Regions from separate parts of the Bacillus sp. 0209A genome, predicted to be linked through region 1. Evidence: predicted binding sites of a transcription regulator. Region 1 holds the regulator's gene; each other region holds the start of a gene.
The links. Region 1 encodes LexA, which represses DNA repair genes until DNA is damaged. Its sites were predicted from a motif close to CGAACATATGTTCG; they were not measured.

Region 1 (10,765 bases):
TGCCAAATTTTCCACATGCTCTTGTTTGATCACGAATCCGTCAACTTGACGCAATACTGATTCTAAAAGAACTTTGATGGAATAAGGAAGCTTCGAAACCTTCCCGACCCCTGCATCTTCCAATGCTTTTAAAGAGTAGTAATGATAAGTTTTCCCATTTGTAGTAAACGTTTTTCTCGCTTGGAAAACGTCTTTTGCTGCAGTTTTTTGCTCGTTTGCCATTCTCCAAAATCCCCCTTCAGATCAGATCATTCTCAGATGAACATAAATCCCATCACAATTTTCTCACAATTTCATATTAAAGCAAAATCATACATAAGTAAATATCAATGTTTTTATTAAATACAATAAGTTCGGCTTATCAGACAAACGTACCGGTAATTATTGCTGTTTATGATCTCTCATAGAACGAAACAAAAGAAGCCATATTATGATGGAGGTGATAATGATGGTCAAACGAAAAGCGAATCACGTCATTAACGGCATGAATGACGCAAAAAGCCAAGGCAAAGGCGCAGGCTATATCGAAAACGACCAGCTTGTACTGACTGAAGCGGAACGCCAAAATAATAAAAAAAGAAAAACCAATCAATAACATCGAACTCTTTTAAGGAGGTTCTCATTTTATGACCAATAAAAATACTAGTAAAGATATGCATAAAAACGCCCCTAAAGGACACAATCCGGGCCAGCCGGAGCCTCTCAGCGGAAGCAAAAAAGTGAAAAACCGGAACCACACAAGACAAAAGCACAATTCAAGCCACGATATGTAAGAAAAGCAGACCTCAGTGTCTGTTTTTTTATGCGTTCACCCATTTCTGATTCGCCGCATATGATGTCAAGCAAGGTTGATATGTGGAGGAATGCTTCCATGACCCATTCTAAACGGAATGACGCTAATGATTTCGATGGTATGGATGAATGGCTTCGGCAATTATTTGAAGATCCCTTCGCCTGGTACGACGAAACATTGCCTATTGATTTATATGAAACAAGTCAGCAGTATATTATTGAAGCGGATCTGACTTTTTTACAGCCGACACAAGTAACGGTTACCCTGTCTGGATGCGAGTTCATCTTAACGGTCAAATCGTCAGGACAGACTTTTGAAAAACAAATGATGCTTCCTTTTTATTTAAATGACAAAATCATTCAAACCGAATGCGAAAACCAACTACTCACAGTTGCCGTCAATAAAGAAACAGAAAATGATTCTTCTTTTTCTATTCAATTTCCTCTTAGCTAAAATGAAAAGTCACTTTCATCCCCTATTATGAAAGTGACTTTTTTCCGTCCATTTATCGTCAAATGCCCTCTAGTGATTCTCCCATGGCCAAATAGCAGATTCACTATACAATAGATTATGATCTACTATCTCTTTTGACTAGACGTCTATCACTTTTTTTCTATTCTTTTTTTACTGTGTTCTTCTAATCTCTCTTCGTATACAATATGGTTAGAATAAGGGGGAATGATTGATGCTGGAAGGCTGGTTTTTGTGGTTTATTCTGTTTTGGGTGATCACGATGATTGTCTTATTATCAATCGGCGGTTTTTTTATGTTTCGAAAGTTTTTAAAGCGTTTACCAAAAGAAGACGGCAGGTCAGAGCTGGATTGGCAGGATTACTATATCGAAAAGAGCAGGCATTTGTGGAGCAATGAAAACAAACAATTCCTTAATGAATTGGTATCTCCGGTTCCGGAGCTGTTCAGAGATGCAGCAAAAGCCAAAATCGCAGGTAAAATCGGTGAGCTAGCATTAAAAGAAAAGGTATCAAAGATTGATCAGAAGCTTATGATCAGAGGCTATATTCTCGCAACTCCTAAAAGAGACCATACCTTCTTAAAAAGACATCTCAGAGACAAAAAAATCGATCTCGAACCATATCAAACCCTTCTTAAATAAAAAACCTTTCCTGACAGGAGGAAAGGTTTTTTAATTCATTTGAATATTAGCAGACTGCAGCTCATTATGAAGTTTTCGGTATGACAAGTACATGGCGATTCTCCACGGCATAATCATACCGAACGCCAGAATCCAAAACATTCCGCTCAGTGCGCCGTAATCAATTGATGTACTCAAGATCGATTTCATCACGATTCTGATCACCAAAAGGCCGACTAATATAAATACAAATGCTTTAGAGCGTTTCATGTAAATTTCATTATTTTTAATTTCGAATTTAGACGTTTTGATTAGAAAAATAGAGAAAATCACGCCTAAAGTGAATGCTTCTAAAAACTCTGCACCAGTTACCCAAAATACCGGAAATAAAAACATTAACGCTCCCGTACTCATAAAAATCGGCGGAAGAATGATTTTTTTCGGTGAAACGGGCTTATCAGAAGATTTTATTCTGACCACCATCACAGCTACAGCCATTAACACAGCAATAATCGATGAAACTATAATCATCATATTTATCATTCCTTTGTTTCTAGGAGTGTTGATACTATATACTATACTCCAAAACAATAAAAAAAACCAATGACTTTAATGTCCCATCACGCGGCTGACAGCTTCTAGCACTTTTGTTTCCTCGAACGGTTTGACAATAAAGTCCTTTGCCCCCAGTTCAATCGCTTCTGTTACAATTCTTTGGTGCCGCATTGCGGTACACATGATGACCTTCGCTTTAGGATCGAAGGTTAGGATATCACGAAGCGCCTTAATGCCGTTTTTCACTGGCATTGTAATATCCATTGTTACGATGTCCGGCCGCAGTGTTTTATACAGGTCCGCTGCTTGCTCGCCGTCCGCCGCTTCGCCTGCGATTATGTAATTTGCCTCTTCCAAGATCTCTCTGAGTTTCACTCTCATGAACTTGGCGTCGTCTACAACTAAAACTCTTGTCATATTCCCCTCCAAAATCGATTTCCACAGATAATAGTCTTATTGTACCAAAAACAAAAGGATTAGTAGTAGTACGAAAGTAATTTGCCGTTAAAAACCAGTAAATCCTCCAAAAAGATCCGACAGTAAAATAATAATCAGGCTCATCCAATTAAAGAATAACAGCACACCAATCACAATCATCAAGACGCCGCCTGCTTTCATGATCAAAAGCTGGTTCTTTCTTATCCACTTTAGCTTTGTGATAAAAAAAGACAATAAAAGAAACGGAACAGCAAAACCGAGTACATATAACATCATGTACGGCACCGCTGAGCCTGGATTTGTGCTTGCGAGTGTGATAACAGCCGCTAATATCGGACCGGTACATGGCGTCCACCCCGCCGCAAATGCCATTCCGATTAAGATGGAACCTAAAAACCCGCTTGGTTTATGCTTAAAATGGATTCTCCGCTCTTTCATCATCGCCTCAGGCCGGAACACGCCAAGTGTAATAAAACCGAACAAAATAATAAGCAACGCGCCAATTTGCCGAATCGCATCGTGATAATCCCTAAAGAGGCTGCCAATAAAAGATGTTCCATAACCTAAAGCGATAAAAATGACTGAAAAGCCAAGCAAAAAACACAAAGTATGAAACAAACTTCTTTTCTGCAGCAGCAGCTTATCTGTTTTCACATCATCCATGCTGACCCCTGTAATATATGACAAGAAAGCTGGATAAAGCGGCAGGCAGCAAGGCGAAATAAAGGATAGAAATCCCGCTCCGAAGGTCAAAAAATAATTCACGTCTCCCATGTCATCATCCCTTCACGATTTGACATTCCTTCAAATGACAAAATCATTTCATTTTTTTAACACTTTCACTTGAAGGATTTCTATTTTCAGAAAAAACTTATATAATTTAATTTGACATTGAGTTATTGTACTCCTTCTCATTTGAAAATTAGTATAAATATGGATATAATATAAACAAACATTTACTTTGAAGATCTAATGTATGAAAGGATACATCCCTGTGATTAGAGAGCATCTATTAAATGAAATCGAAAAAAAAAGAGCAGAGCTGCTGCAAATTGTCATGGCGAACGGAATGACATCTCATAGTACGATAGAGCTCAGTCAGGAGCTTGACCATCTTCTCATACAATATCAAAAGCAGCGCCTTCGAGCAGTAGCGGGTGACGAATGATTGCAAAATAAAAAACCCGTATAAGGGTTTTTTATTTTATAACCATGTTTCTCTATATCATAATCTTTACGTATTATTTCGTTTGATTATTCATGGCTTTCATCATTTGATTGATTTTCTTTTGAGAAGGTTTCATTCCCATTTGCATCATCATCATGCGTAACATTTGTTCATTAATAGGCGGATTCTTTTTAAGATAGCTCATCATATATTTACGAGCAATAAAAAACCCGAGTGCAACACCTATGAGCAATGCAACAACGCCCACTAGGATGCCAACCCATAAAGTCATTTTATTTCCTCCTTCATGTTGTCTAGTTTAAAGTGTACTAAACCAAAAGCTATTATACAACATTTACATCTCTTTTTCTTCGGTTTTAGACAAAATTTCTTTCTTTCACCGGATTTAGCCAGCCGTAACGCTTCGAATTGAAATCCATAGCCAGAAAGCAAGGGCTTACTTTTCTCAACACTTCAAAGAATATCGTTTCTGCCTCGTAATTCCCCGAAGCCACAATTTCTATCATGTTCTCTTTCATCATAAACGTCGCGTGGCCTTTTGCTTTCGGTAAAGCTAATCTATAAATATAATCCACCTGCCTGTAATCCGTGTTGTGTAAATTCATTTTTAATCGCTGATGCATATGTAAAATCGGGATTGGCTGTGTAATATATTGAATCTGTTTCTCTGTCATTTCATACCGCTGCTTTGTCAGGCTTGTCCAATGATAGTCTTGAAACAGCTCAAACATAACCGATTCCCGCCCGAAATAGTGATTGGCAAATTCCTCTTTTATCAGGTACGTATAGTAGTGACGTTCCATCTTTTCATCCCCTTTTTCAGCAGCATTTCATTTGCACTCTATTATACAAAAGAAGAAAAGAAAGAATTGTCTATTACTGTTAAACAGCCAATACTATTTTTGTCGGATAAACAAGAAAAAGAGGATGATTTGACTCATCCTCTTTGAAAGACTTACTTATTGAGTAATGCTTTTACTCGGTTCACTACGTTTGGAACTGAGAAGCCGTATTCATTGATGACGGTTTCACCGGGAGCGGATGCACCGAATCGGTCTATGCCGAGCACGTCTCCTTCAAGCCCTGTGTATTTGCCCCATCCAAATGATGAGCCCATTTCAATCGCAAGACGTTTTTTCACATCTGCAGGAAGGACGGCGTTCTTGTATTCATTTGATTGTTTGTCAAAACGGTCCATTGAAGGCATGCTGACAACAGACACATCGATATTATCTTTTGCCAATTCAGCCTGCGCTTCAATCGCAAGACCCACCTCGGAGCCTGAAGCGATGAGAAGAGCGTCAGGTGTTTCGTTTTTAGATTTAGAAACGACATATGCACCTTTATCTACTCCTGCCAATGCTTCTTCAGCTGTTTGGTCGATCGTAGGAAGGTTTTGGCGTGTCAATACAAGCGCTGTTGGCTGTTCATTGCTTTGTACTGCAAGTTTCCATGCTGCCGCTGTCTCATTGCCGTCTGCAGGACGGATCAAGGAAAGATTAGGCATCGCACGGAGTGAAGCAAGCTGTTCAACTGGCTCGTGCGTCGGACCGTCTTCACCTACCGCAATACTGTCATGTGTGAAGACATATGTGACAGGAAGACCCATTAATGCTGCAAGGCGTATTGCCGGACGCAGGTAGTCAGAGAAGACAAAGAAAGTCCCGCCGAATACACGAAGTCCGCCATGAAGCGCCATACCATTTAAGGCTGCGCCCATCGCAAATTCACGAACACCGAACCAGAAGTTTTTGCCTGAGTAATCAGCCGCTGTAAAATCACCGGCATTTTTAATTGTCGTTTTGTTTGATCCCGCCAGGTCAGCAGATCCTCCCACAAAGAAAGGAATTTTTTCCGCAAGGCCGTTGAGAACTTCACCGGAAGATGCACGGGATGCCAGGCTGCTTCCTTTTTCATAAACAGGAACCTCTTGATCCCAGTCCTTTGGAAGCTCTCCTTTGATTCCCAGCTCAAGCTGTTCAGCGAGTTCAGGATAAACTTCTTTATATTTAGCGAATTGGGCATTCCATTCCTTTTCCTTTTTCTCGCCTGATTCTTTAACCGCTTTAGCGAAATGCTCATAAACTTCTGAAGGAACGTAAAAATCTTCTTCATATGTCCACGCGTAAGCTTCTTTTGTTAATTTGCTTTCCTCTTTACCAAGCGGCGCACCGTGAACACCCGATGTACCGGCACGGTTAGGAGAACCAAATCCAATTGTTGTTTTCACTTCAATTAATGTAGGTTTCTTTTCATTTTGGCGTGCTTTTTCGATAGCCGCTGTTAATTCTTCGATGTTGTTTCCATCTTCAACATAAAGAACTTCCCAATTCATTGCTTCAAAACGCTGTTTTGCGTTTTCAGAGAACGAACGGTCGAGATCTCCATCGAGAGAGATGTCATTAGAATCGTATAATACGATCAGACGGCCAAGCTGAAGATGGCCTGCTAGTGAAGCGGCTTCAGAAGAGATGCCTTCCATTAAATCACCATCACCGCAAATACTGTATGTATAATGATCGACCACGTTAAATGAGTCGCGGTTGTAAGTTTCCGCTAAATGGCGTTCAGCGATAGCCATTCCGACAGCCATGGCAATTCCTTGGCCAAGCGGTCCTGTTGTCGCATCAACACCGGCAGTATGTCCGAATTCCGGATGTCCAGGTGTTTTGCTGCCCCACTGGCGGAATCCCTTAAGATCTTCGATGCTAAGATCAAACCCGCTTAAATGAAGCATGCTGTATAAAAGTGCTGATCCGTGTCCAGCAGATAAAACAAAACGGTCACGGTTAAACCAGCCAGGGTTTGCCGGACTTACGTTCATAAATTTTGTCCACAGCGTGTATGCCATTGGAGCTGCCCCCATTGGCATCCCTGGGTGACCAGAATTTGCTTTTTCAATAGCGTCTATGGACAGTGTGCGAATGGTAGCAACTGATTTCTTTTCAATTGTATCCATAAAAATCCCCTTCCTTATGTGTTGTACCCTTACATCATAAATGTCTGACGACTTTTTCTCAACTGTTTCAGCTTAAATTTGAGAGAAACTTGTTGAAATTTGTCCCATGAAAGTGTTGCTATAGTATATGCAAAAGAGGAATACGTTATTGCCGTATTCCTCTTCTATTAGTGAAGTTTATTATTTCTTTTTTCTTTTTTTAGTTTTTCTGGTGTAACATCATTGCCTTCCGGATCAATGATTTTCACACTTTTTAATGTGTTTTTCATAGAAGAGCGAAAACCTTTCAAATACTCTTGACGGAGCTTTTGCTGTTCAGCTTTTTCTTCTTCTGTCATAACGCCAGCTTTGGCTTTGGCAGCAAGTTCATTAATTCTGGCAATTTTTTCGTTTGAAATCATGTTAAACTCCTTTATGGCATTTTGTCTATATAGTACTAGATCAAAAAGAGTTTTACAACTGATTCAATCGGCTGTCTCGTCATTCTCTATGTATTCCTGAAACCGCCGGTGGACGGTCGCTTTAGATACATCATACCCAAATCCTCTCAGCGTAGCCGCAATTTCTGCGAACGTCAGTTTATTCGCTCTTAGGCGGACGATCTCTGAGATGGGCACCTCTATTCTTTCTTTTCCGCTGTTTTCATGTTGGTTTTTCAGGTTTTTTTGCGGTTTGAAACCGTTTTTTACTGCACGTTTCATTCCCCGCTTGATTTTCATGTTGTGAATTTTCCGCTGGTACTCTTCAACAATGCTGACGATCTCCAGCACCATCGAGTCAGCCTCCGATAACTCCAGTTCACCTCTGTGAGCCGTTGTATAGACTTTCACACCTTCTCTATAGATGCAATGAAGCAGTGCGATTTTTGCATTTCCACGTCCGAGCCTAGTTTCATCCTGAACCAAAATGACATCAATTCCAGAATTCTTGATCTCATCAAGCAGCCCAAATACACCATCCCGATCCATTTCATATCCGCTAGCTTTCTCAGAAATCACTTTGACGACTTCCATGCCGTTCTCGGCCGCAATTGCCGTAAGCTCCTCCTCCTGCCGCTTTAATGACGTCTCCTGCTGTTCTTTATTTGTGCTTACGCGGGCATAAATGAGTGCTTTCATTTTTTCTATCTTTCCTCTCTATCTTACAGTTGCCAATTCATATGCATCCTGATGTTTCTTTTTCAATGGAATCACCAATTCATCTCCCGGCTGGATATCAGACGTCTGAAGATGATTTTTATCAGCCACCCATTCAATAAATTCACTTTTGTTTATTTTCTTTTTATCTGCTACCTGGCCGGCTATAGACCAAAGTGTATCGCCTTGCTGGACTTCTATTTTAACATACTGATTAAGCTCCTGGCCGCTGCTTGTATATGACAGCAAAAGGATTACCGCGCTCAAAATCACTGTGAACAGACCGACAAAAATAATAGATTCTTTACCCATGATCATAACCTCCAACAGGAATGTTTGTTCGCTTTTTATAATTTCAGTATATACGAACAAACGTTTCTGTCAATTGTTTTTTCGAACCTATGTTTGTACTGTAAGGAAAATCATGCTATAATCTTCTTAAAATCGACGTTTTGAGGTGCGAAAAATGACGAAGCTATCAAAAAGGCAACTTGATATCCTCCGTTTTATTAAAGCAGAGGTTAAATCAAAAGGATATCCGCCTTCCGTAAGAGAGATCGGAGAGGCTGTCGGGCTTGCGTCCAGTTCAACTGTCCACGGCCACTTGGCCCGCTTGGAAACAAAAGGGCTGATCAGACGAGATCCGACAAAACCAAGAGCGATAGAAATTCTTGATGAAGAAGTAGACATTCCGCAAAGCCAGGTCGTTAATGTACCGGTCATCGGGAAAGTCACGGCGGGATCTCCTATTACAGCAATAGAAAATATTGAAGAATATTTTCCGCTTCCTGACCGTATGGTTCCCCCGGACGAGCATGTGTTTATGCTTGAAATTATGGGAGACAGTATGATTGACGCTGGTATTTTCGATAAAGATTATGTCATCGTTAAACAGCAAAACATAGCAAACAACGGGGAAATTGTCGTTGCGATGACAGAAGATGATGAAGCTACGGTAAAACGTTTCTATAAAGAGGATACTCACATTCGCTTACAGCCTGAAAACCCAACGATGGAACCTATCATCTTACAGAATGTCAGCATTCTAGGGAAAGTAATTGGCGTGTTCAGAACCGTCCATTAATCTATTGAACTATCAGATGATGAAATAACCCCCTCTTCCTTTATGAAGAGGGGGTTTATTGTATCAAAAAAAGCAGGCTCGCCCTGAATTTTAGGTGCGAGCCTGAATAGGAGGAAAAGAACATCATGTTTACACCATAATTATCCACCAAACAATTGTTGAAGTCAAGAAATTTTCTTTCCTTTAGGAAACTTTTTATCGAAATGTTGTCCGTTTAAAACATTAGACGTGATCTGCTTAAAAACGTTTCATTACTAGGTCGTGGAATGATACGGAATTAGATTTATGCAGAGAGCGCGGCAATTAATTTATGTGAAAATTTAGTACATAGTTTAGTTAGTTCTATTTTATGTAAAAAAACAGCTCACCTTTATCATCGTGAGCTTCAATCAAAATGAAAATATTGAATACCATAACTCCCTTTTACTCGAACACTTGTGCAGTTTTCCGAATGTTCTTCTGCAAAGATACGGTATCGATGAAATGGATCAATTGAAACTTTATCCTGAGCACTAAAATCAAACCAACTGCCTCTGAATTGTTTCGTGCTCAGCGTGGTATATTGCCCCGTAAGCCCCATCCGTTGAAGTTTAAGCTCAACTGAACAACTATTGGCTCCCAAGATCGTAAACTGATAGCCTAAAAAATATTCGATTGCCGGAACATCACTGATATTTTCCAGAACAAACGACTTTGTGCTGTCATTTAAAATAAAGTCTGTTTTGTGATCAAAATCTAATGCTGACGCATGGGTACTGCCAATGCCAAAAAAACACGTCAAAACTGCCGTTAAGGCCAGTATCTTCATTTTCAACCAACCCCCATTTACCATATTTTAACCTTTATTCACATTTATGTATATGTTCTTTGCGATATCTCGAGGCCGTTTCAATCATAAAATTTCATATACGTTTTTTCTTGTTTATAATAACGAAGCCTGTCTTGAAGGGTTCCGGTATGAAATTCAAATTTATGGCCGTCTGGGTCGGTAAAATAAATAGACTTTTGATCGCGTTCATTTCGTTCTCTTCCAGGCAGTATATGAACATGAAGCCTTTTCAATTTTGCTGACATTTCCTCAAACTCACGATCTTCAATAGTAAAAGCAATATGAGTATATGATGCTTTAATGTCATTTCTCGGAATGTCAGGCTCTTCATTAAGTGCAAGCCAGATGCCATTCAAATCAAAATATGCTGTTGTTCTTCCTTTTACCAGCAGCTTGGCATCAAACACTTTGTGATAAAAATCGATTGATGTGTCCAAATGAGAAACAGAAAATAACAAATGATTGATTCCTTTTATCTCCACAATAAATTCCCCCTCTAAAGCTGATCAACCATATGTACGTTTTTGCGCCAAGAAGGTTTCATTCAACAAGAAAAAAATACCAGTGTAAACAAAACCGAATTGTTTAAAATAATGACTGTAACAAAGATGACGATTAAGAAAAGGATTTTCCTTAAAAATAACAACTTAGGTGATCAAATGAAACATCTCATTGCACTTTCTTCAAAG
Region 2 (10,765 bases), on a different contig from region 1:
AAAGTGCGGGCCTGTTCTTCTTACACCCGCTTTTCTGGTTTTTTATCATCATAAGCCTTGCTTTCGGCTATGTGAGAATCAAACGGGAACGAAGAACCTTTCATACAAAAATAGCGGATATTTATGATGATCTAAAATTCACTTATACAAAGGGACTGATTCCCGGTCTCGTTTTGTCAGTTGTTTTAGGTATACTCGGAATCTCGATTCCTCTCGGTATACTTGCAATTATTGCCGTTATCACTGCAGCGGCAGCGCTTACTCTTCGCGCCAACTGGATGTCTGCTGCATATATCGTCAGTGTGAGTATGCTGATAGGTTTTGGACTGCAAATGAATCAGGCGGAACCTTTTCTAGAGAGATTTCCGCAAGGGTTTGCAGTCGTTTGGCCGGCTATGGCTGTTTTTTTAGGCTTGCTGATTATTATTGAGGGAGCGGTAGCTTATCGATCTGCACACGTGAGAACATCACCGGCACTTGTCGTGAGCAGCCGCGGTTTGCCTATCGGCCAGCAGCTGGCAAACCGGATATGGCTTTTGCCGCTGTTCCTTCTCGTGCCCGGGAACGGATTAGAATCGCATCTCAGCTGGTGGCCGGTGTTTACTGTTCCCGGCGGGTCATTCCATTTTCTATGGATTCCTTATTTTATCGGGTTTGGGCAACGGGTGCAGGGGTCGCTGCCTGAAACGAGCATAAGGATCACAGCGAAACGCATTTGTATTCTGGGCCTTGCCGTCACAGCTCTCGGTGCAGCGAGCTTACTGTGGGCGCCGCTTGCGGGAGCAGCCGTCTGTGCAGCTTTGTTAGGACGTATCTTTCTGTCTATTAAGCAAAGAGCGAACGATAACGCGGCACCGTTTTATTTCTCAAAACGTGATCAAGGCTTAATGGTGCTTGGTATTATACCAAATACGCCAGCTGAGGATCTGGAATTGAAAATTGGGGAAATCATTACGAAGGTTAATGGCATACCCGTTAAGAATGTATCCGATTTTTATGAAGCGCTCCAGCATAACCGTGCGTATGTGAAGCTTGAAATTATCGGTTTGAACGGGGAAATTCGTTTTGATCAGCGAGCTTCTTATGAGGGAGAACATCATGAATTAGGTATCCTTTTCGTAAAGGATGAACGTGAAGACGAAGCAGCCGCTTTGTCTGGGTCGTAAAAGACAGCCCGGCACCGCAAGAAGATGCGGTGCCGGGCTGTTTTGAATTACGCTGAGTTTTTCTCCAACCGTGCCGTTTCATCAGATTTGATGCCTAATGAAACAAAAACGCCAATGATGGACACAGCAAAGAGAATGATAAATAGGGTGTGATATCCCGATATCAGACCGATTAAGGCTGATGAAATGATGCTTCCGAAATAACGGAAGGTCGAGAAAATTCCGGACGCCGCTCCTGACATGCCAGGATCTACTGTGGCAAGCGATGACACCTGCATGCTGGTCAGTCCGACTCCGGACGCCAGCCCGCCCAGGATAAGAGAGAGCATGAGGAACAAGACGGAATGCGAGCTGCTTAACAGCATAAATAATAAATTGGCTGCAGCCATCATGGCAAATGAAAGAAAAATGATTTTCTTTGCTCCCCATTTGTGATGGAGCTGTGCGCCCGCCCAGTTGCTCGCCGACATAAAGATCGAAAATACAGAAAGCGCCATGCCGCTGTTAGACGTATTAAGCCCAAATTGGTTCGTCATGAATAATGGCATAATCAATAAGATGGCATACATCATTAGATTGCTCAACAAGACTGATAGATTGGCATTTGTAAAGGTTGAGCTTTTAAACAGTGTAAAATCGATAATTGGGTGCTGTGTGCGTTTTTCTCTTCTGAAAAAAAGCGGAACAAAAAGAAGTATCAATACACTGTATACCGCATAGCCCCATGAAGCCTCATTTTTCGTCAGCAGGATAATTGAAACGATACTGCCCGCAAGCAAGACAGACCCGATAATATCCAGCGGCGCTTCAGATTTATTTTCTTTATATTGAGGGAACATGATTAATGCCGTAAATAAAGCAATGGCGAGAAACGGGATGTTGACCCAAAAAATCGAATGCCAGCTGAAGCTGTCAATCAGCATAGAGCCGATGAAAGGCCCGAGTGCTGCTCCAAGTCCCGCGCCAAGCCCGAAAAACCCAAATACTTTCGGAAGGCGTTTTTCAGAAACAACGTGACGGATAATGGCAATGCTGTTTGGCGTAAGCAGTGCGCCGCCGACAGCCTGCAATGCCCGAAATACAATCAGCAGCAGCAGGCTCGGTGAGAGGGCGCAGCCTAGAGATGCGATAAGAAATAGACCGACGCCCCATAAATACATTGTTTTGTTGCCGTACATGTCACCGAGTTTTCCAGCGATCGGCTGTGTGACGGCCATTATGATTAAATAAACGGTAACCACCCAGGTGATGCTTGTGATGGACTCGTTATACGTATGGGATATAGATGAGAGCGCGACCGCGATCATCGTTGAGTTAATGGGAACCAGGATGGCCCCCAATAATAACGAGACGATCAGCGCCCATTCTTTTCTTGAACTCATTGGGATCCTCCTTTTTTTATGCCAAGGAGTTCATCGAGAGATTCCTTTGACAAATAAAGCAGTGCTATGCTCCAGCATTTTTTCCTGAGGCATTGAAATCACCCGGTCTCCTAAATGGAGGCGGTGAATAAAATAACCGAAAATGAGCGACATGAACACGTCCGCATGCTCCGCTTCATTTCCTGTCTGAATAACCCCTTTTTCACCCATTTCTTTGAGATAATCAACCAATAGCTGTTTCATAGATTGGGGATATTCAGTTACGTGGTTGATGACATCCTGAAACATGGCCGGTTCACGAAAGCTGATTTTAATCAAATCTTTTCTATGTTCGAGCTCCTCCAAGAGACAGGTTCCGATATGCAGCAGGTCTTTGTGCAAATCGCCTTCTGTTTGCTCCAAAATGCGGCTCCTGTTTGGAGAAGGCTGAGAAAGCAAAGCCTCGCCTAGCCCCTGTTTGTTTTTAAAATTCCTGAAAATCGTCGCTTCACTGACATTTGCTTTTTCTGCGATTTCTTTTGTAGTCGTTGCGCGATATCCTTTTTTGACGAGCAGCTGCATGGCAGCGTCAAGGATTCTCTTGTTTGTCGGTCTCAATACGTTTCACCTCGCGAATATACTGGCAGGACAAGTATACACCTGCCCCGCTTGCATAAGAAAGGGGGGAGAAGGCGTTAGGCCCGGCTGACAACTGTGATTTTGCCGCTGCTCCCGTCAACAGTGATGATGTCTCCGTCTCGAAGTCTTTCTGTTGCAGTGCGTGTGCCGAGAACGGCGGGAATGCCGTATTCGCGAGCGATAATCGCAGCGTGAGACAATATGCCGCCTGTATCTGTAATAATCGCTTTGGCGTCTTGAAACAGGCTGGTCCATAGCGGTGTGGTCATTTTGCAAACGAGCACTTCACCAGAAGCGAATTGAGAAAATTCACTGGCGTCCCGAATCATTTTCACCGGACCTGTTGCCATGCCGCTTGATGCCGCAATGCCAAAGATATGATCCTCCGTGTTTTTTTCATCCTCTATCACAGCGCCGACAATTTCTTCAGCGACTTTGAGCTGTTCTTTTGTCGGAGTACCGAGGTAGGCAGGGGCTTTGGCAAGCTCATACTCGTGAAAGGCCTGTCTGCGTTTTTCAGCCTTTTCTTGCAGGGATACAGGGTGAAGTAGCGCGTTTTCCACTTCATCATCATATAGGAACCAAAGGTCTTCACGATCTTGAATGACACCGTTTTCCGCCAGTAACTCACCGACCTTCAGCAAAAAGATCCTCGCCTTGGCATCCAGCATGGCGTCAATATAAAAGTGGTGGTCATCCATTATATTTGCAGCGTTCAGCGTCCACTGATAATAACGGTTGAATTCCTCTTGTAAATTGGGATCCTCTATATTTTTCAAGAAGTCATGGTATAATTTCTCTCGTTTTTCTTTCGTTTTCTGAAATTCATTGTCAAAATGATAGCCATTGCGGACGTAATTTTGAATATTGGCCAGAGCAAAATACGGATTTTCTGCCCAGATCTGTTCAATCAGATCATGGCTCTTTACAGACCTCCACCCGTAGTCCTGTAAAAATTCATGGATGTTCCTCAGGAAGTGTCTGCCCTCATCAGTTTGTTCCAATTTTTCCTGAAGCTGTTCCGGCTCAGTGTTTTCAAAAATGAACAGCAGGTTCGGGTTTTCCTGCACTTTAACGGAATAGAGCCACAGGCAGCGGTCAGTTTCCAGTGATTTGTTCATTTTGCCTGTCAGCATCTCGTAAAAATGAGCGGTTTCGGACTCGCCTTGAATGTGCTGGTACATCGCTTGCAATTTGTTTGTCAGAAGCATTTGCGGGAAAACAATATTGAAATGCTCATCATAAGCCGTGAGATAAAAGGCTTTTAATTTCCGAAAAGCATCAAGTGCGCTTTCAGCAGTATGATCAGTTTGTGCGAGCTGATCCAGTATCTCGTAAAATGGAAGGTACGTGTGTTTGATGATGTCATACATACGCTCCGATAATATCGGAAAAAGCTCTTTGCCGCAGTCCTCATCAGGCTGCTGCCCGCCTTGGTTTTTGGAATAAATGTGCCCGCGATAAAGCTTCACTTCTTCTGTAACTGCCCCGATCGGAAACTTTTGCATGTTTTTCTTCAAGCCGTATTCCATGGCCGGTACAATGATCGAAGAAAATAGCGGACTCACCGGACCTTCAATATTTGACTCCATGTTGAGCCAAAAATCATTCATATCAGCGTCGGTAATCATGAAGCTGCGTTCTTCCTCTGCCGCTTTTTTGTCCTGTTCAATCGTTGTAATCGGGCGAGCCTGCAGAAGGTATACTTGATGATCTGCGATTCCGAATTCTAGATCGACTGGATACCCGTACAGGTCTTCGGTTTTTTTTGTGATTTCAGTCAGTTCAAACACTTGTTCATCTGTAAGGCAAAAACGGCTGCGCATGTCTTCGCTCGTTTCTCTTTCAGCAATTCCTTCTGCCGCGGACTCTATGTAGATTTCTTTTGCACCTATTTCTTTCTGAATCTCAAACGAAGATTTATTGACTATAAATGTGTCTGGGGTAACACTTCCTGATACAACAGCTTCCCCCAAACCATAGCTGGCGCTGATTAATAGCTCTCTATCATCGTGGGTAACAGGATTGCGGCTGAAAATTACACCTGATACGTCTGAATCGATCAGGCCCTGAACGACAACACCCATTAACGGCTCTGCGATCTGGTTGTTCATTTTTTTCTTATAACTGCTGACTCGGCCGGAGAAGAATGAAGCCCAGCATTCTTTCACTTTAGCTAGAAACTCTTCCTCTGTTTTGATATTTAAATAGGTTTCATATTGCCCCGCGAATGAAGCGCCTTCTAAATCTTCCGAGGCAGACGAAGAGCGAACGGCAACGGAGCGATATGATTCTCTTAACTTGTAAAAGGAACTTGTCAGCTCATGTTTCAGTTCTTCAGAAAATGTTCCGCCGATGATCTCGTTTTCGATATTTTCGCTAGTCTCATGAAGTTGGTTATCCTCCATAAAACGGGTGAGCGCATTCGTCTGAATGATAAAGCCGTCCGGAACAGGAAGCCCGTGTTTGGTCAGTTTAATTAAATTCATGCCTTTTGCGCCAGCCAGCTGGCTGGACGCTTCTGCTTGGCGAAATAAAAAAGAATACATATTTGAAACCCCTCTTTCCTTCCTTTTTTTCTCTCTAGTCTTTTATGACGGAGCCTGTGGTCAAAAAATGATAGTGAACACTATCGCTCAATTGTAGATTTTTAGGAAAATGATGTCAAAAGCAGAAAGTCCTAAATAAAATATCATCAAAAGTGCAGCTTAACTAGTGCTGTCCGCCTATTTATTCTCGGGGGCGCTCTTCTATGCCGGCGGGCTTCAATATCAAGCTAAGGCTTACTGCCCTTCATACAAAAGTACCGCAAATGCTTCTGTCGGCCGGGGCAAAGTGCAAAGATGGTGATTGATGTCGCCTGAAAAAGGGTATGGTGTAGAAAGAGGGAACGATTGCACGATTGTCCGATTCTTCATTTTTTACTATAATCAGATCAGATGAAGAATCCCTGAGGAGGGTTTTTGTTGATTACAAAAGCCGTTTTTGCATTGTTTTTCCCTTTTATGCTTGTTGTCCTTTTTTCAAGAGTCACTTTTAATCATTATGTGGCGATCGCCCTGACAGCTGCATTGCTGTTTGCCTCTTATTTAAAAGGCTATACAGAAACGTATTTTATTGTAGGATTGGATGTTGTGTCTCTTGTGGCTGGCGGACTGTACATGGCCAAAAAAACTGCCGAGAAAAAAGAAGAGTAAAACGGACATAATGAATATAACGACGAATTCCTGCTTTTACGTTTTAAAAGCAGGTTTTTTATACATGAAAACAGCTGGAAATAAAAAACCACCGAACTTTAGTTCGTATTTTTAGTGATTTTACATTCCATTGTGTTACTATATCTATAGGAAGATTTCGTTAAAGAAACGGAGGCTTATTTTGTGAAAGATCGCTTTGAGTTAGTCTCGAAATACCAGCCCCAGGGAGATCAGCCGAAAGCCATTGAAAAACTTGTAAAAGGAATTCAGGAGGGCAAGAAGCATCAGACTCTGCTGGGTGCGACAGGAACGGGTAAAACATTTACAGTGTCTAATTTGATTAAAGAAGTCAATAAGCCGACTCTCGTGATTGCCCATAACAAAACCCTTGCCGGACAGCTTTACAGCGAGTTCAAGGAGTTTTTTCCGAACAACGCTGTCGAGTATTTTGTCAGTTATTATGATTATTATCAGCCGGAGGCGTATGTGCCTCAAACGGATACGTTTATAGAAAAAGACGCCAGTATTAATGATGAAATTGATAAACTGAGACACTCCGCCACATCGTCTCTGTTTGAGCGGAGAGATGTGATTATCATCGCGAGTGTATCTTGTATATACGGCCTCGGTTCGCCTGAAGAATACCGGGAAATGGTCGTGTCACTGCGGCCTGAAATGGAAATAGAGCGCAACGAACTGCTCAGAAAACTTGTAGACATCCAATATGCCCGCAATGATATCGACTTCCAGCGCGGGACATTTCGTGTGCGCGGAGATGTAGTGGAAATCTTCCCTGCCTCTCGTGATGAACATTGTATCAGGGTTGAATTTTTCGGTGATGAAATCGAACGGATCAGGGAAGTGGACGCCCTGACAGGAGAAATTCTCGGTGACCGTGATCATGTTGCGATTTTCCCAGCGTCCCACTTCGTAACGCGGGCCGAGAAAATGGAGAAAGCGATTCAAAATATCGAGAAGGAGCTTGAGGAGCGGCTGAAGGTCATGCACGAAAATGGCAAGCTTCTTGAAGCGCAGCGTTTAGAGCAGCGGACAAGATATGATCTTGAGATGATGCGGGAAATGGGTTTCTGCTCCGGTATTGAGAACTATTCAAGACATTTGACGCTTCGGCCTCCGGGTTCAACGCCGTATACGCTTCTTGATTATTTCCCTGACGATTTTATGATCGTGGTAGATGAGTCGCATGTAACGATTCCTCAGGTGCGCGGCATGTTTAATGGGGACCAGGCGCGGAAACAGGTGCTTGTGGATCATGGGTTCCGTCTTCCGTCAGCGCTTGATAACCGTCCGCTCCGTTTTGAAGAGTTTGAAAAGCATATGCACAATATCGTGTATGTATCAGCAACACCAGGGCCGTATGAGATTGAGCATACGGATGAAATGATTGAACAGATCATCCGTCCGACGGGGCTTCTTGACCCGCTTATTGATGTACGTCCGATTGAAGGCCAGATTGATGACTTGATCGGCGAAATTCAAGCAAGAGTCGAACGGGATGAGCGGGTTCTCGTGACAACCTTGACGAAGAAAATGTCAGAGGACCTGACGGATTATCTGAAGGAAATTGGCATTAAAGTAAATTATCTGCATTCAGAGATTAAGACGCTTGAACGGATTGAAATTATCCGTGATCTGCGCCTTGGGAAGCATGATGTTCTCATCGGCATTAACCTGCTGAGGGAAGGCCTCGATATTCCCGAAGTATCTCTCGTTGCAATTTTGGATGCTGATAAGGAAGGCTTCCTCCGTTCGGAGCGGTCGCTGATCCAGACGATCGGACGGGCAGCGAGGAACTCTGAAGGCCGCGTCATTATGTACGCAGATAAAATAACGAAGTCGATGGAAATTGCAATGAATGAAACAACACGCCGCCGCGAGCAGCAGGAGCGTTTTAACGAAGAGCACGGCATTACGCCGAAAACCATAAATAAAGAAATTCGCGATGTCATTCGTGCCACAGCAGCAGCTGAGGATAAAGCCGAATACAAAACAAAAGCCGCGCCGAAGCTGTCGAAAATGACGAAGAAAGAACGCCAGAAAGTCGTTGAACAGATGGAGCACGAAATGAAAGAAGCCGCCAAGGCGCTTGACTTTGAAAGAGCCGCGGAGCTTCGCGATTTACTTTTAGAGCTAAAAGCGGAAGGATGATGAACATATGGCTATGGATCGGATAGAGGTGAAGGGAGCAAGGGCGCATAACCTGAAAAATATAGATGTAACGATTCCAAGAGATCAGCTTGTCGTTGTCACGGGTTTGTCCGGTTCAGGAAAATCCTCCCTTGCCTTTGACACCATATATGCGGAAGGGCAGAGACGGTATGTCGAGTCGCTGTCTGCCTATGCCCGACAATTTTTAGGGCAGATGGATAAGCCTGATGTTGATGCAATTGAGGGTCTGTCTCCCGCCATCAGCATCGATCAGAAAACAACGAGCCGCAACCCGAGGTCAACTGTCGGTACGGTAACTGAGATTTATGATTATCTGCGTCTTTTGTATGCGAGAGTAGGGAAGCCTCATTGTCCGGAACACGGAATTGAGATTACATCGCAAACCATCGAGCAAATGGTCGACAGAATTCTGGAATACCCGGAACGGACGAAGCTTCAGGTGCTGGCCCCGATTGTCTCTGGCCGGAAAGGCGCTCATGTCAAAGTGCTTGAACAGATTAGAAAACAAGGCTATGTCAGAGTCAGAATTGACGGCGAAATGGCTGAGCTTTCTGATGATATTGAATTAGAAAAGAATAAAAAGCATTCGATTGAGGTTGTCATTGACCGGATTGTAGTGAAAGAAGGCGTGGCGGCCCGTCTGTCAGATTCATTGGAAACGGCGCTCCGTTTAGGTGAAGGACGAGTTATGATTGATGTCATCGGTGAGGAAGAGCTGATGTTTAGTGAGCATCACGCCTGCCCGCACTGCGGATTTTCAATCGGCGAGCTGGAGCCGCGCCTGTTTTCATTTAACAGCCCGTTCGGAGCGTGTCCGACGTGTGACGGTCTTGGAATGAAGCTTGAAGTGGATGCGGATCTCGTCATCCCCAATCAAGATTTGTCATTGAAGGAGAATGCAGTCGCCCCTTGGACACCGATCAGCTCACAATATTATCCGCAGCTGCTTGAGGCGGTCTGCACCCACTACGGCATTGATATGGACGTGCCTGTAAAAGATCTGCCGAAGCAGCAGCTGGATAAAGTGCTGTACGGCAGCGGAGACGACCTGATTTATTTCCGTTATGAAAATGATTTTGGGCAAATACGTGAAGGCGAAATTCAATTTGAAGGCGTATTGCGAAATATTGAAAGACGCTATAAGGAGACAAGCTCCGATTACATTCGTGAACAAATGGAGCAGTATATGTCCCAGAAGTCTTGTCCGACATGCAAAGGCTATCGGTTAAAGAAAGAGGCGCTTGCCGTGCTGATTGACGGACGCCACATTGGCAAAATTACCGAGCTGTCTGTCGGAGACGCGCTTGATTTCTTCAAAGGCCTTACCCTTTCTGAGAAAGATATGCAGATTGCCAATTTGATCTTGCGTGAAATTGTGGAGCGTTTAAGCTTTCTGGACAAAGTCGGTCTTGATTACCTGACACTGAGCAGGGCAGCGGGAACATTGTCCGGAGGAGAGGCGCAGCGTATCAGGTTGGCCACTCAAATCGGTTCGCGCTTATCGGGTGTGCTTTATATTTTAGACGAGCCGTCTATCGGCCTGCATCAGCGTGATAACGACCGCTTGATCAGCGCCCTGAAAAATATGAGAGACCTTGGGAACACGCTGATTGTCGTCGAACACGATGAGGACACGATGATGGCAGCGGATTATTTAATTGATATTGGACCCGGCGCCGGCATCCACGGCGGACAGGTGACATCCGCGGGTACGCCGGATGAAGTGATGGAAGATGCAAACTCATTAACGGGCAGCTATTTATCAGGGAAAAAGTTCATCCCATTGCCTTCTGAAAGAAGAAAGCCGGACGGACGTTTTATTGAGATTAAAGGCGCTACAGAAAACAACCTGAAAAAGGCGAATGCCAAATTTCCGCTAGGAACATTCACAGCGGTTACAGGGGTGTCCGGCTCAGGAAAGAGCACACTCGTCAATGAAATTTTGCACAAGGCGCTGGCGCAAAAGCTCCATAAAGCAAAAGCGAAGCCTGGCAGCCATAAAGAGATTAAAGGCTTGGATCACCTGGACAAAGTCATAGACATTGACCAGGCGCCAATCGGAAGAACGCCGAGATCCAATCCCGCGACATACACCGGTGTGTTTGACGACATTCGCGATGTATTCGCGCAGACAAATGAAGCGAAGGTCCGCGGCTATAAAAAAGGCCGTTTCAGCTTTAACGTGAAGGGCGGCAGATGTGAAGCGTGCCGC
Region 3 (10,765 bases), 160 kb from region 1:
CTTCCCCTTACAATAGCTGGAGCTCCTTAGCCGTCTTTTCGATGACGTCAAGCGCCTGATCCAGTTCTTCTTTGGTGTGCTCAGCGGTAATCATTGTGCGGATTCTGGCTTTCCCCTTTGCAACAGTCGGGAAAACGATGCTTTGGGCAAAAACGCCGCGAGAAAGGAGCTGATCAGAAAATTGCTTTGCCACACCTTCATCACCTATTAAAATAGGCAGAATCGGCGTTTCACTCTGTGTGAGAGTTAGACCCATCTTTACAAGCATAGATTTAAAATAGGCCGTATTCTCCCATAAGCGCTCCATATGCTCCGGCTCTTCCAGCAAGACATCAATCGCTTCCATACAAGCTGCAGTGACAGCCGGCGGATGGGACGTGCTGAATAAAAACGGACGGCCTTTATGGCGCAAATAATCGATCAGCACCTTTGAACCGGCAGCGTAGCCGCCGAGCACTCCGATTGCCTTGCTTAGCGTTCCGACTTGAATATGGACTCTGCCATCCAGACCGAAGTGATTCACCGTTCCCCTGCCGTTTTCGCCAAGCACTCCTGATGCATGGGCGTCATCCACCATCACAAATGCGTCATATTTCTCAGCTAGCTCTACAATATCAGGCAAAGGGGCTATATTGCCGTCCATAGAAAATACACCGTCAGTCACAATCAGACGCATCCGATAATTCATTGACTTTCTCAGCACCCTCTCTAAGTCACTCATATCAACGTGCTGATACACCTTTTTATCCGCCTTTGTCAGTCTGATACCGTCAATAATAGAGGCATGGTTTAATTCATCTGAGATGACAATATCATCTTTTGAAAGAATACTTGAAAGTACGCCTTGGTTTGTTGTGAAGCCTGATTGGAATACAAGTGCCGCCTCCGTTTTTTTAAAGGCTGCCAGCTTTTTCTCGAGCTCTTGATGCATTGTAAATGTACCGGCAATCGTTCTCACTGATCCGGTGCCGGCTCCAAATTGCTGGACGGCCTCCTGTGCGGCTTTGATGAGTCTTGGGTGTGAAGTGAATCCGAGGTAATTATTGGAAGAAAGCTGAATAACATTTTTATGATTTACTGTGACAGAAGGGCCCTGCATTGATTCAAGCTGTTTTATCTCTTGCCACGTATGATTTTCTTTCATTCTATCAAGCTCTGCTTTTAAAAACTCAAATTCCTTCGTCATGTTTATCCCCCTTTTATGGAATTAAAATCACTTTTCCGCACTGGCCGCTTCTCATCAGTTCGAATCCTTTCTCAAACTCCTCTAACGGAAACTGATGGGTAATAACAGGTGAAAGATCGAGTACATTTGATTTGAGCAATTGAGACACCTGCCGCCAAGTCGAAAACATTTTTCTTCCGGTGATTCCTTGGATTGTTAGTCCTTTAAATACCACTTTATTCGTCAAATCAATTGTCACTGGGTGTTCCGGCAAGCTGAGAATATGAAATCTTCCCCCATTTGCGGCCATCGCCAGACCCTGCGCTATAGCTGCGGGATGGCCGGACATCTCACAAACGAGATCCGCTCCTTCCCCACTTGTTAAAGCGCTTACAATTTTGAGCGGGTTTTCTTTTTCAATAGAAACAGTACATGCAGCTCCCATTTGTTTGGCAAGCGTCAACCGATACTCATTTTTATCAATCGCTATTACTTGAGAAGCACCTGCTGCTTTTGCAACCGCAACAGCCATAAGGCCAATCGGTCCACATCCAATGACTGCAGTTGTTCCTCCTGCTGGCTGGCTCTCAAGCACTGTATGAACCGCATTTCCTAAAGGCTCTTGAATGGAAGCAATCGCCGGATCCATATCGGCGGGGTTTTTCCAAACGTTATCAGCAGGAACTTTTACATATTCCGCAAAACAGCCTGCCGTGTCCACCCCGATAATAGCAGTATTGGTACAAACATGAGATTTTCCGGTTACGCAAGGGACACATTCTCCGCAGACAATGTGCGTTTCCGCAGACACATACTCCCCCACTTTTATACTGCCGGCATTCTCTCCTACAGATTCAACAATACCGCTGAACTCATGGCCGAAAACATAGGGTGTTTTGATTCTCTGACGTGCCCATTGATCCCAATTATAAATGTGCACATCCGTGCCGCATATTGAAGCAGCTTTCACTTTTATGAGGACTTCATGTTTATCGATCTCAGGAATGGGAACTTCAGTCAGCACAGCACCGAACATCCCGTCCTTTTTCATTAGAGCTTTCATCTTTCCACTCTGCATGTACAATCCTCCTTGAAAAATTCTTGTTACATTTGGATTGTACCATGATATGGAATAAGCGTAAACAGCACTGTCTTCTTGAGAAAGACAAAAGTATCCGTCTTGAAAAATGGGCGGATTTTTTTTTTGAAACGTTCTAGGTCATTGCTGACTTTTGTATATCACTCATTTATATGACGAAAATACTATTGGAAGAAAACATCACAATAAATGAAAAACAACCTGTTTGCATCATGCAAACAGGTTGAGAATGCTTTATTTGTTTTTAGCGAGGCTCCACGATTAATTTAATTGCCGTTCTTTCTTCCCCGTCGATCTGAATATCGGTAAAAGCCGGAATACAAATCAAATCAACGCCGCTAGGCGCCACAAATCCCCTGGCAATCGCCACAGCTTTTACAGCCTGGTTTAATGCACCCGCTCCAATCGCTTGAATCTCGGCGGCTCCTCGCTCTCTTAACACACCCGCAAGCGCACCTGCCACTGAATTTGGACTCGATTTTGCTGAAACTTTTAAGATTTCCATTTCTGCTCCCCCTTAGTTTTACAATGGATAAGTGAGTGTTCATTAGAACAATCATTATTAGATGTTGCTATCCAAAAAGCCATCCCCACAATGCTTTTCAAAAATAGCGGGCTACCTTCCATTTTTACTATATTCACTAAGGAGTTGCTATATTCCTGCTTTTCTTTTTAATATTTTTATAAAATAACCATATGTTCAATTATTCAAAGAACATGTGATCATCATTGATCAAGATCCGGTCAATTTTGACAGCCTTTTTCGTTTGGTCGTCGATGTCAATGACAACTCCGCTCAGCGTTGTTTTTCCTTCAGCGACAGTAAAGCGGACTGGAAGGTTCGTTTTGAATCGCTTAATAATCGTCTCTCTGTCCATCCCCAGTATACCGTCATATGGGCCAGTCATCCCTACATCAGTAATATATGCCGTACCCTTTGGAAAAATGCGGTTATCCGCTGTTTGCACATGTGTATGAGTTCCGACGACAGCTGATGCCCGGCCGTCTGTATACCAGCCAAGTGCGAGCTTTTCACTTGTCGCTTCGGCATGGAAGTCGATAAAAATGTACGGTGTTCTTTTCGCAGCTTCGGCAATCAACTCATCCGCTTTTAAAAACGGATCATCAAGCGGCGGTAAAAACGTGCGTCCTTGTAAATTAATGACGGCAAGCTCTTTGCCGTTTGCTTTCACATATGTGATCCCTTTTCCCGGTGTTCCTTCTGGAAAGTTTGCAGGGCGAACCAAGTTCGGAACGTCATCTATAAAATCGAAAATTTCTTTTTTGTCCCATGTGTGGTTCCCCATTGTGATTGCATCGGCGCCAGCCTGGATTAAGCTGTGATAATTTTTTTCCGTCAGGCCTTTTCCATGTGCGGCATTTTCACCATTAATAATAGTAAAGTGAGGCTTATATTTTGATTTTAGCTTTGGTACATATTCTTTGACCATGTCACGGCCCGGTGAACCGACAACATCTCCGATAAATAAAATTCTCATTTTGTAAAAATCCTTCCTAATCTTCAAATTCTTTGGCCGTCAAAAAAATAAAGTGATGCTTAGCGCATCACTTTATTTTGCATACTCAACGGCTCGGGTTTCTCTGATTACTGTCACTTTAATATGACCTGGATAATCGAGCTCGTCCTCAATTCGCTTACGGATATCTCGCGCCAGTCGATGAGCTTCAAGATCATTAATTGAATCCGGCTTCACCATAATACGCACTTCGCGTCCAGCCTGAATGGCAAATGATTTTTCAACACCTTCGTAGGACTCAGAAATTTCTTCGAGCTTTTCAAGTCTTCGAATATAATTCTCGAGCGTCTCACTTCTTGCGCCAGGTCTTGCAGCGGAAAGCGCATCTGCTGCCGCTACCAGCACAGCGATAATGGAAGTCGGCTCTTCATCCCCGTGGTGTGATGCAATACTGTTAATCACGACTGGGTGCTCTTTATATTTAGTCGCAAGCTCAACTCCGATTTCAACGTGGCTTCCTTCTACTTCATGATCAATTGCTTTTCCGATGTCGTGAAGTAGGCCTGCACGTTTAGCAAGCTTTGCGTCTTCTCCAAGCTCCGATGCCATTAGGCCGGCCAAGAATGCGACTTCCATGGAATGCTTAAGCACATTTTGACCATAGCTTGTACGGAACTTTAAGCGGCCGAGAATCTTGATGAGATCTGGGTGGAGGCCATGAACACCAACCTCAAATGTCGTTTGCTCACCCATCTCACGAATATAGTCATCGACCTCGCGGCGAGATTTTTCTACCATTTCTTCAATCCGTGCCGGATGAATACGGCCATCCTGAACGAGTTTATCAAGAGCAATCCTTGCTGTCTCACGTCTGATCGGATCAAATCCGGAAAGAATGACAGCTTCAGGTGTATCATCAATAATCAGGTCAATTCCTGTCAGCGTTTCAAGCGTACGAATGTTACGCCCTTCCCGTCCGATGATACGTCCTTTCATCTCATCATTTGGAAGATTAACAACTGATACCGTTGTTTCAGCAACGTGGTCCGCTGCGCAGCGCTGTAAGGCGAGTGAAAGAATGTTTTTCGCTTTCTTATCCGCCTCTTCTTTCGCGCGGTTTTCAGTTTCTTTTGTCATGATGGCGATGTCATGTGAAAGCTCGTTTTCAACCCGTTCAAGGATGATTTGTTTTGCCTCATCACGAGTCAGACTCGAAATTCGTTCCAACTCTGACTGCTGCATACGAATCATCTCATCCACTTTGCTTTCCATCTCTTCAATATGTTGTTGTCGTTCATTCAGAGAATGATCTTTCTTCTCCAACATCGCTTCCCGTTTATCAATTCCCTCATGTTTGCGATCAAGGTTTTCCTCCTTTTGGAGTAAACGGTTTTCTTGTTTTTGAAGCTCATTTCGTCTTTCACGAACTTCCTGTTCAGCATCTATTCGAAGTTTGTGGATTTCATCCTTTGCTTCAAGCAGAGCTTCTTTTTTCAGTGCTTCAGCATCACGCTTTGCATCTTCAAGAATTTGCTCGGCTGCACCGCGTGCGCCCGCAATTTTCGCTTCGGCAATGGTTTTACGAACAAAGTAGCCAACAACTAAACCGAGTAGAATCAGCAAAATGGAGATGAGAACCATCATAATTGGGGTCATACTTTCACCTCCTCTTGCTATGAACTTGGTTGTTGCTTAAATAAGTGTCGGCATGTACATTGTCTAGTTTTCTCAACATACAGAACCTTCACAGGGAATGAGTATTTTCATCGCCCTTGTCAAGTTTAAATGGTTTAACAATCATGTTAAAAAAACAAATGTTACAACTTCATTGTAAATGTGTCGGAAATACTTGTCAAGCTTGCCATCTTAACGTTTGCAGACCAGTTGCCTTTTTGGTGCTGCGTGCAATCCTTCCCAAAAAAAGATCATGAATCACTCTTGATTCAGAAGCTGGTATATTTTATTGTTCACTTGGCCTAGTTTAGCGTTATTTTGAATGTTCGACAACAAAATAACAATGGTTTGCCCAGATTTGCTAAAACTGTTCAAGATGTTGAAGCCCGGCATGACACCATGGTTTGAATAGCTCCCGGGAGCAATATAAAATCCCATACCGTATGTGGAGCTGCTCCCCGGTGTAAACATCTTTTCATAGCTTTTTTGCGAATACAGTTTGCCGTCTATTAGCGCTTGGTCAAATTTGTACATATCTACAGCGCTCATATAGATATCACCGGCTCCATACAGCTGGGATAAATCGGGCATATACGGTGTAATTGATCTTCTGGCCTTCAGCTTATAACCGACAGCCGGATAAGGTTCTTTATGATATGTTTTGTAAAAGCCCGCATGCGTCATCCCCGCCGATTTAAAAATATGATTCGTTATGTATTTTTCATAGGACTCACCGCTTGCTTCAGCAACAATATAAGCGAGAACAGAATAGTTGGAATCCTGATAGTCCCATACGCCCGGCTGACGTTTGATTCCCTGACGTTCTATGTCTTTTATTAAATCGTCCGGAGTGATTGCCCCGTTACCCTCAATATGTCCGTTTATTCCAGATGTATGTGTGAGCAGATTCTTCAAAGTAATCGTTTGTCCGTTAGGGAATTGAGGTAAATACGTGCTTACCGGATCACTTGTCTGAAGTTTTCCCTTTTCCTCAAGCTGCAAAATAGCGGTTGCAATCAGCGCTTTTTGTGACGAACCGACATAAAAAGATGTCAAAGGATTATTGTGAATGTGATGTTTACGGTCTGCATAACCAAAACCTTTATGAGTTACGATTTCTCCATTTCTGACAATCATGGCTGTTCCGCTGAAACCGATCTCATTTAAATAATTGCTGATTTTTTGATTACGGTCCACTGTTTTGATTTGTTCCTCTGTTTTTTTGGCGGTTTTCTCTTTAGCCTCTTTTTTCTGACCGGTATCTGAAACTGCTGCAGTTTCTTGAGATGGCTCGTTCTCTTCACTATCTCGATGAAGCGCATTCCAAATCGAAAAGCAAATCATCGCCGCTAAAAAACCAAGCAAAAGTTTGCCTCTTTTATTTAGTTTTTTCCGTCTGCGTTTCGCAGTTCTTCTGCTGGTTGGGCTTGTCATTTATTTTTTCCTCCCAAAATAAATAAATCCATTTTGCACACGTTTTGTTAGACGAATGAGGCACTGAAAAAGTTGTCAAAAAAAGCAATATTTTTATCATTTTTTGCAAAAATAAAAAGGCTGAGTTTTTCACCCAGCCTTTAGTATCATTTCAAACTGATTTTATTTTTATTCTTTAAATTCTAATTCTTCTTGTGCCTCTTCAGCTTGCTGCACTGCTCCGTGATTATCCAAGCCGTAATGTTCGCGAATTTGCTCCTGGATCATTAGCATGATATCTTTATTTTCTTTCAAGAATTGTTTTGCATTTTCACGGCCTTGTCCAAGACGCTCTTCTTCATAAGAGTACCATGAACCGCTTTTTTGCACGATATCAAGTTCAGTTCCAAGATCAATGATTTCGCCTTCTTTTGAAATGCCTTCTCCGTACATAATATCAACTTCGGCTGTACGGAACGGCGGTGCCACCTTGTTTTTCACGACTTTGATTTTCGTTTTGTTCCCCATTACGTCGTTGCCTTGTTTCAGCTGTTCAGCACGGCGCACTTCTAGACGTACGGAAGAGTAGAATTTCAGCGCACGGCCGCCAGGAGTTGTTTCCGGGTTCCCGAACATAACACCGACTTTTTCACGAATTTGGTTAATGAAAATCGCGATTGTCTTCGATTTGTTAATGGCTCCTGAAAGCTTACGAAGCGCTTGAGACATTAAGCGTGCTTGTAAACCAACATGCGAATCTCCCATGTCGCCTTCAATTTCCGCTTTCGGAACGAGAGCCGCCACAGAGTCGACAACAACAATGTCAACTGCACCGCTTCGAACCAACGCTTCCGCAATTTCAAGCGCCTGCTCGCCTGTGTCAGGCTGAGACAGTAAAAGCTCTTCGATGTTGACACCGAGCTTTTGCGCGTATACCGGGTCTAACGCATGCTCTGCATCGATAAACGCGGCTTGTCCGCCCTGCTGCTGAACCTCAGCAATCGCATGAAGCGCCACAGTTGTTTTACCCGAGCTTTCAGGACCGTATACTTCAATAATCCGTCCGCGCGGATATCCGCCAATTCCTAGTGCCGTATCAAGAGTGAGGGAGCCGCTTGGGACAGTAGAAATTCTTGTATCTGTCTTTTCTCCCAGTTTCATAATGGAACCTTTGCCGAACTGTTTTTCTATTTGTTTAAGAGCCATATCTAAGGCTGCCTGACGATCACTCATTCTATTTTTTCCTCCTTTATGTTACCACTACATATACTATACCCTGTTTGAAGGGATTTGCCAAGAAAAAAGCGAACGCATATTCGGATTTTTTCTTGGCGTGATTTCTATCAAAATACCATAATGGATCAGAGAAATCATGTTTTCTTAGGAGGATAATGTGCTGAAAATATTATTTTTGTTCTAAAAGCTTCAAGATTAAATGGCAGCCGTATTTGGCGCCGCGTTTTCTGATTCCCGTTCTGGAACCCGCAAAGTGAAACTCGTGAACCTCTTCTTTTCCATTTGCTGAAATGCCGATAAACACATGTCCAGGCTCATGCCCTGCTTGCGTATCAGGACCTGCTACACCGGTAAAGCTGATGCCGATATCGCTGCCAGTGAGCTTTTGAACACCCTTTGCCAGCTCTGATGCGCACTCCTTGCTGACCGCCCCAAAACGGTCTAAAGTATCCTTCTTGACGCCAAGCACATGCTGCTTCACGTCGTTTGAATAGCAAACAACGCCGCCGGTAAATAGTGTTGAAGCACCGCTAAGATCCGTCAGCCATTCAGAAAACAGCCCGCCGGTAAAGCTTTCTGCGGCGGCAATCGTAATGCCTTTTTCCTTACATGCTTTAGAAAGCTCTTTTACAAGGGAAGTATCATCGTAGCCATAGAAAAATTCCCCGACACGTTCTAAGATAACAGCCTCTGTTTCTTTTAACAGACGCCCCGTTTTCTTTTCGTCAGCATGTTTGGCTGTCAGACGCAGCGTTACCTCTCCGTCAGCCGCCAAAGGAGCGATTGTCGGGTTCGTTTGCGCATCAATAATATCTTCCAAGTCGGCTTCAAGCTGAGATTCGCCGATACCGAAAAAGCGAAGAACGGTTGACACAATTTTTTCATTTGAGCCCATCTTTTTCAGCAGAAGAGGCTTTGCCTCGTTTTCAAACATGGGACGCAATTCGCTTGGCGGCCCAGGAAGAAGCATATAAAAGCGCGAATCGTGCTCTGTGAGCATTCCCGGCGCCATTCCGAAGTGATTCGCCAGTACGTCAGATCCTTCGATCACAAGCGCCTGTTTTCGGTTATTAGGTGACATCGTTCGTTTTGTCCGTTTGAAATAATCCTCAATGGATTGGAACGCTTCATCATTTAATACGAGCGGACGGCCCAGCACATTTGCAATCGTTTCTTTCGTCAGATCATCTTTTGTCGGTCCGAGACCTCCTGAAAAAACAATGAAGTCAGATCGTTCTTCAGCAGTACGGATGACCTGCTTCAGCCGCTCCGGATTATCTCCGACTGCTGTATGATAAAATACGTTCACTCCGATTTCAGCGAGCTGTTTGCTGATAAATTGAGCATTTGTATTGGCGATTTGGCCAAGCAGCAGCTCAGAACCGACTGCAATAATTTCTGCTTTTTTTGGAAATTCCATGACGTAAGTCCTTCTTTCTTAATTAGATGTTTTCAGCGATTCCCAATTTTTGGAGAAGTATTCCCAACCTGAAACGACAGTAAAGAAGACGGCTACCCACAGCGCCAAGTCAGCAAACGGGAATGACACAAGTTCAAACGGAAGATTATGAAGAAGCAATGCGGAAACCGCAATGATTTGTGCCCAGGTTTTAATTTTACCAAGCGTATTAGCTGCTACGACTTCTCCAGTTCCGGCTAAGACAAGCCTTAAACCTGTCACGGCAAACTCCCGGCTGATAATCACAATGACCATCCAAGCTGGAGCAAGATCAAATTGAACAAGGATAATTAACGCTGCGGATACAAGCAGTTTGTCCGCAAGCGGATCAAGAAATTTCCCGAAGTTTGTCACGAGATTCAGCTTTCGGGCATAATACCCGTCCACCCAGTCTGTTGTGGCTGCAACAATAAATAGAATAGCGCCCGCCAAGTGTGCGACTGGGATCGATTCGTCTCCAAATTCGAGCCTGCCCCAGTCAAACGGCGCCAGCATGATCACCATGAAGATTGGGATTAATGCGATTCTAGCTAGTGTGATTTTATTTGGTAAGTTAAACATAAAGCCCCTCCAATTTCATACTCGGACGTGAAGAAAAGTCACCTGGTAATTAAGATGACTTTTCTTCCTTTTTATTTACAATCTTTATGGTTTGTGCCATCACATCTTTCGGATCAAGTTCATAGGAAAGAACCTTACCGTTAATTTTTATTTTCAGATTAGGTGCATATCCGGTGCGGATTTCAACTTGTTTCTGATCGGTTATGTCTTTTTTATAGGTTTCGTCTTTTTTCAGCGTTCCCTCTTTTAAAGAGCTGCTGTTTTCATCGCGCACTCGAATCCAAGAGCTGTCTGATGCCTTCAATTCAAGCTCGATTTTATCAGCGCCGGACACTTCATAAGTTGTTAACGATCCTTCAGTGCCAGTTGCTTTAATCTCCAGTTTATCACTGTCACTTTCTTCTTTTTTATCTTCATTTTCTTTTGTTTCTTTTTTAGTGTCAGCCTCTTTTTCAGAGCTGTTATTTTGATTCTCTTTTAGCGTTGAATCTTTAGGGATTTCGTACTTGCTTTCACTTTGCGTAATTGTCTTTTCCGAAGCTGAATGATTATCATCGCTGCTTTTATGATTCGTAAATTGTATAATCGCGTACACAATCGCAATCACAACAATTACACCTAGAATCACAAGTATCGTTGGCAGCAGTTCCAGCGCCTTAGATGCCGACTTTGGCATCTCC

Region 2: uvrB (excinuclease ABC subunit UvrB) is a predicted target of LexA. The motif match lies at 6,456-6,469, and genes of this name have one in related genera.
Region 3: recA (recombinase RecA) is a predicted target of LexA. The motif match lies at 8,135-8,148, and genes of this name have one in related genera.

The regions. Positions count from the first base shown of each region.
Region 1 is NZ_JBAIZV010000001.1:81,142-91,906, forward strand. It holds gene acnA (aconitate hydratase AcnA) at 1-222, opposite strand, end outside; gene sspO (acid-soluble spore protein SspO) at 449-595, shown strand; gene V6D44_RS00210 (small acid-soluble spore protein P) at 627-773, shown strand; gene cotM (outer spore coat protein CotM) at 854-1,246, shown strand; gene V6D44_RS00220 (DUF2621 domain-containing protein) at 1,479-1,907, shown strand; gene V6D44_RS00225 (CcdC family protein) at 1,938-2,429, opposite strand; gene V6D44_RS00230 (response regulator) at 2,496-2,858, opposite strand; gene ccdA (cytochrome c-type biogenesis protein CcdA) at 2,946-3,653, opposite strand; gene ynzD (aspartyl-phosphate phosphatase YnzD) at 3,874-4,047, shown strand; gene V6D44_RS00245 (YneF family protein) at 4,121-4,339, opposite strand; gene sirA (sporulation inhibitor of replication protein SirA) at 4,425-4,871, opposite strand; gene tkt (transketolase) at 5,024-7,027, opposite strand; gene V6D44_RS00260 (DUF896 domain-containing protein) at 7,195-7,428, opposite strand; gene V6D44_RS00265 (YneB family resolvase-like protein) at 7,492-8,145, opposite strand; gene yneA (cell division suppressor protein YneA) at 8,164-8,481, opposite strand; gene lexA (transcriptional repressor LexA) at 8,630-9,247, shown strand; gene V6D44_RS00280 (hypothetical protein) at 9,633-10,055, opposite strand; gene fosM (FosM family fosfomycin resistance protein) at 10,136-10,558, opposite strand; gene V6D44_RS00290 (YndM family protein) at 10,736-10,765, shown strand, end outside.
Region 2 is NZ_JBAIZV010000002.1:617,765-628,529, forward strand. It holds gene V6D44_RS08345 (S1C family serine protease) at 1-1,166, shown strand, start outside; gene V6D44_RS08350 (MFS transporter) at 1,214-2,548, opposite strand; gene V6D44_RS08355 (TetR/AcrR family transcriptional regulator) at 2,579-3,145, opposite strand; gene V6D44_RS08360 (PEP/pyruvate-binding domain-containing protein) at 3,223-5,715, opposite strand; gene V6D44_RS08365 (CsbA family protein) at 6,133-6,363, shown strand; gene uvrB (excinuclease ABC subunit UvrB) at 6,547-8,532, shown strand; gene uvrA (excinuclease ABC subunit UvrA) at 8,540-10,765, shown strand, end outside.
Region 3 is NZ_JBAIZV010000001.1:242,837-253,601, forward strand. It holds gene V6D44_RS00790 (glycine C-acetyltransferase) at 8-1,186, opposite strand; gene tdh (L-threonine 3-dehydrogenase) at 1,200-2,243, opposite strand; gene spoVS (stage V sporulation protein SpoVS) at 2,509-2,769, opposite strand; gene ymdB (2',3'-cyclic-nucleotide 2'-phosphodiesterase) at 2,969-3,763, opposite strand; gene rny (ribonuclease Y) at 3,836-5,398, opposite strand; gene V6D44_RS00815 (serine hydrolase domain-containing protein) at 5,675-6,850, opposite strand; gene recA (recombinase RecA) at 7,019-8,062, opposite strand; gene V6D44_RS00825 (competence/damage-inducible protein A) at 8,235-9,485, opposite strand; gene pgsA (CDP-diacylglycerol--glycerol-3-phosphate 3-phosphatidyltransferase) at 9,504-10,085, opposite strand; gene rodZ (cell shape determination protein RodZ) at 10,135-10,765, opposite strand, start outside.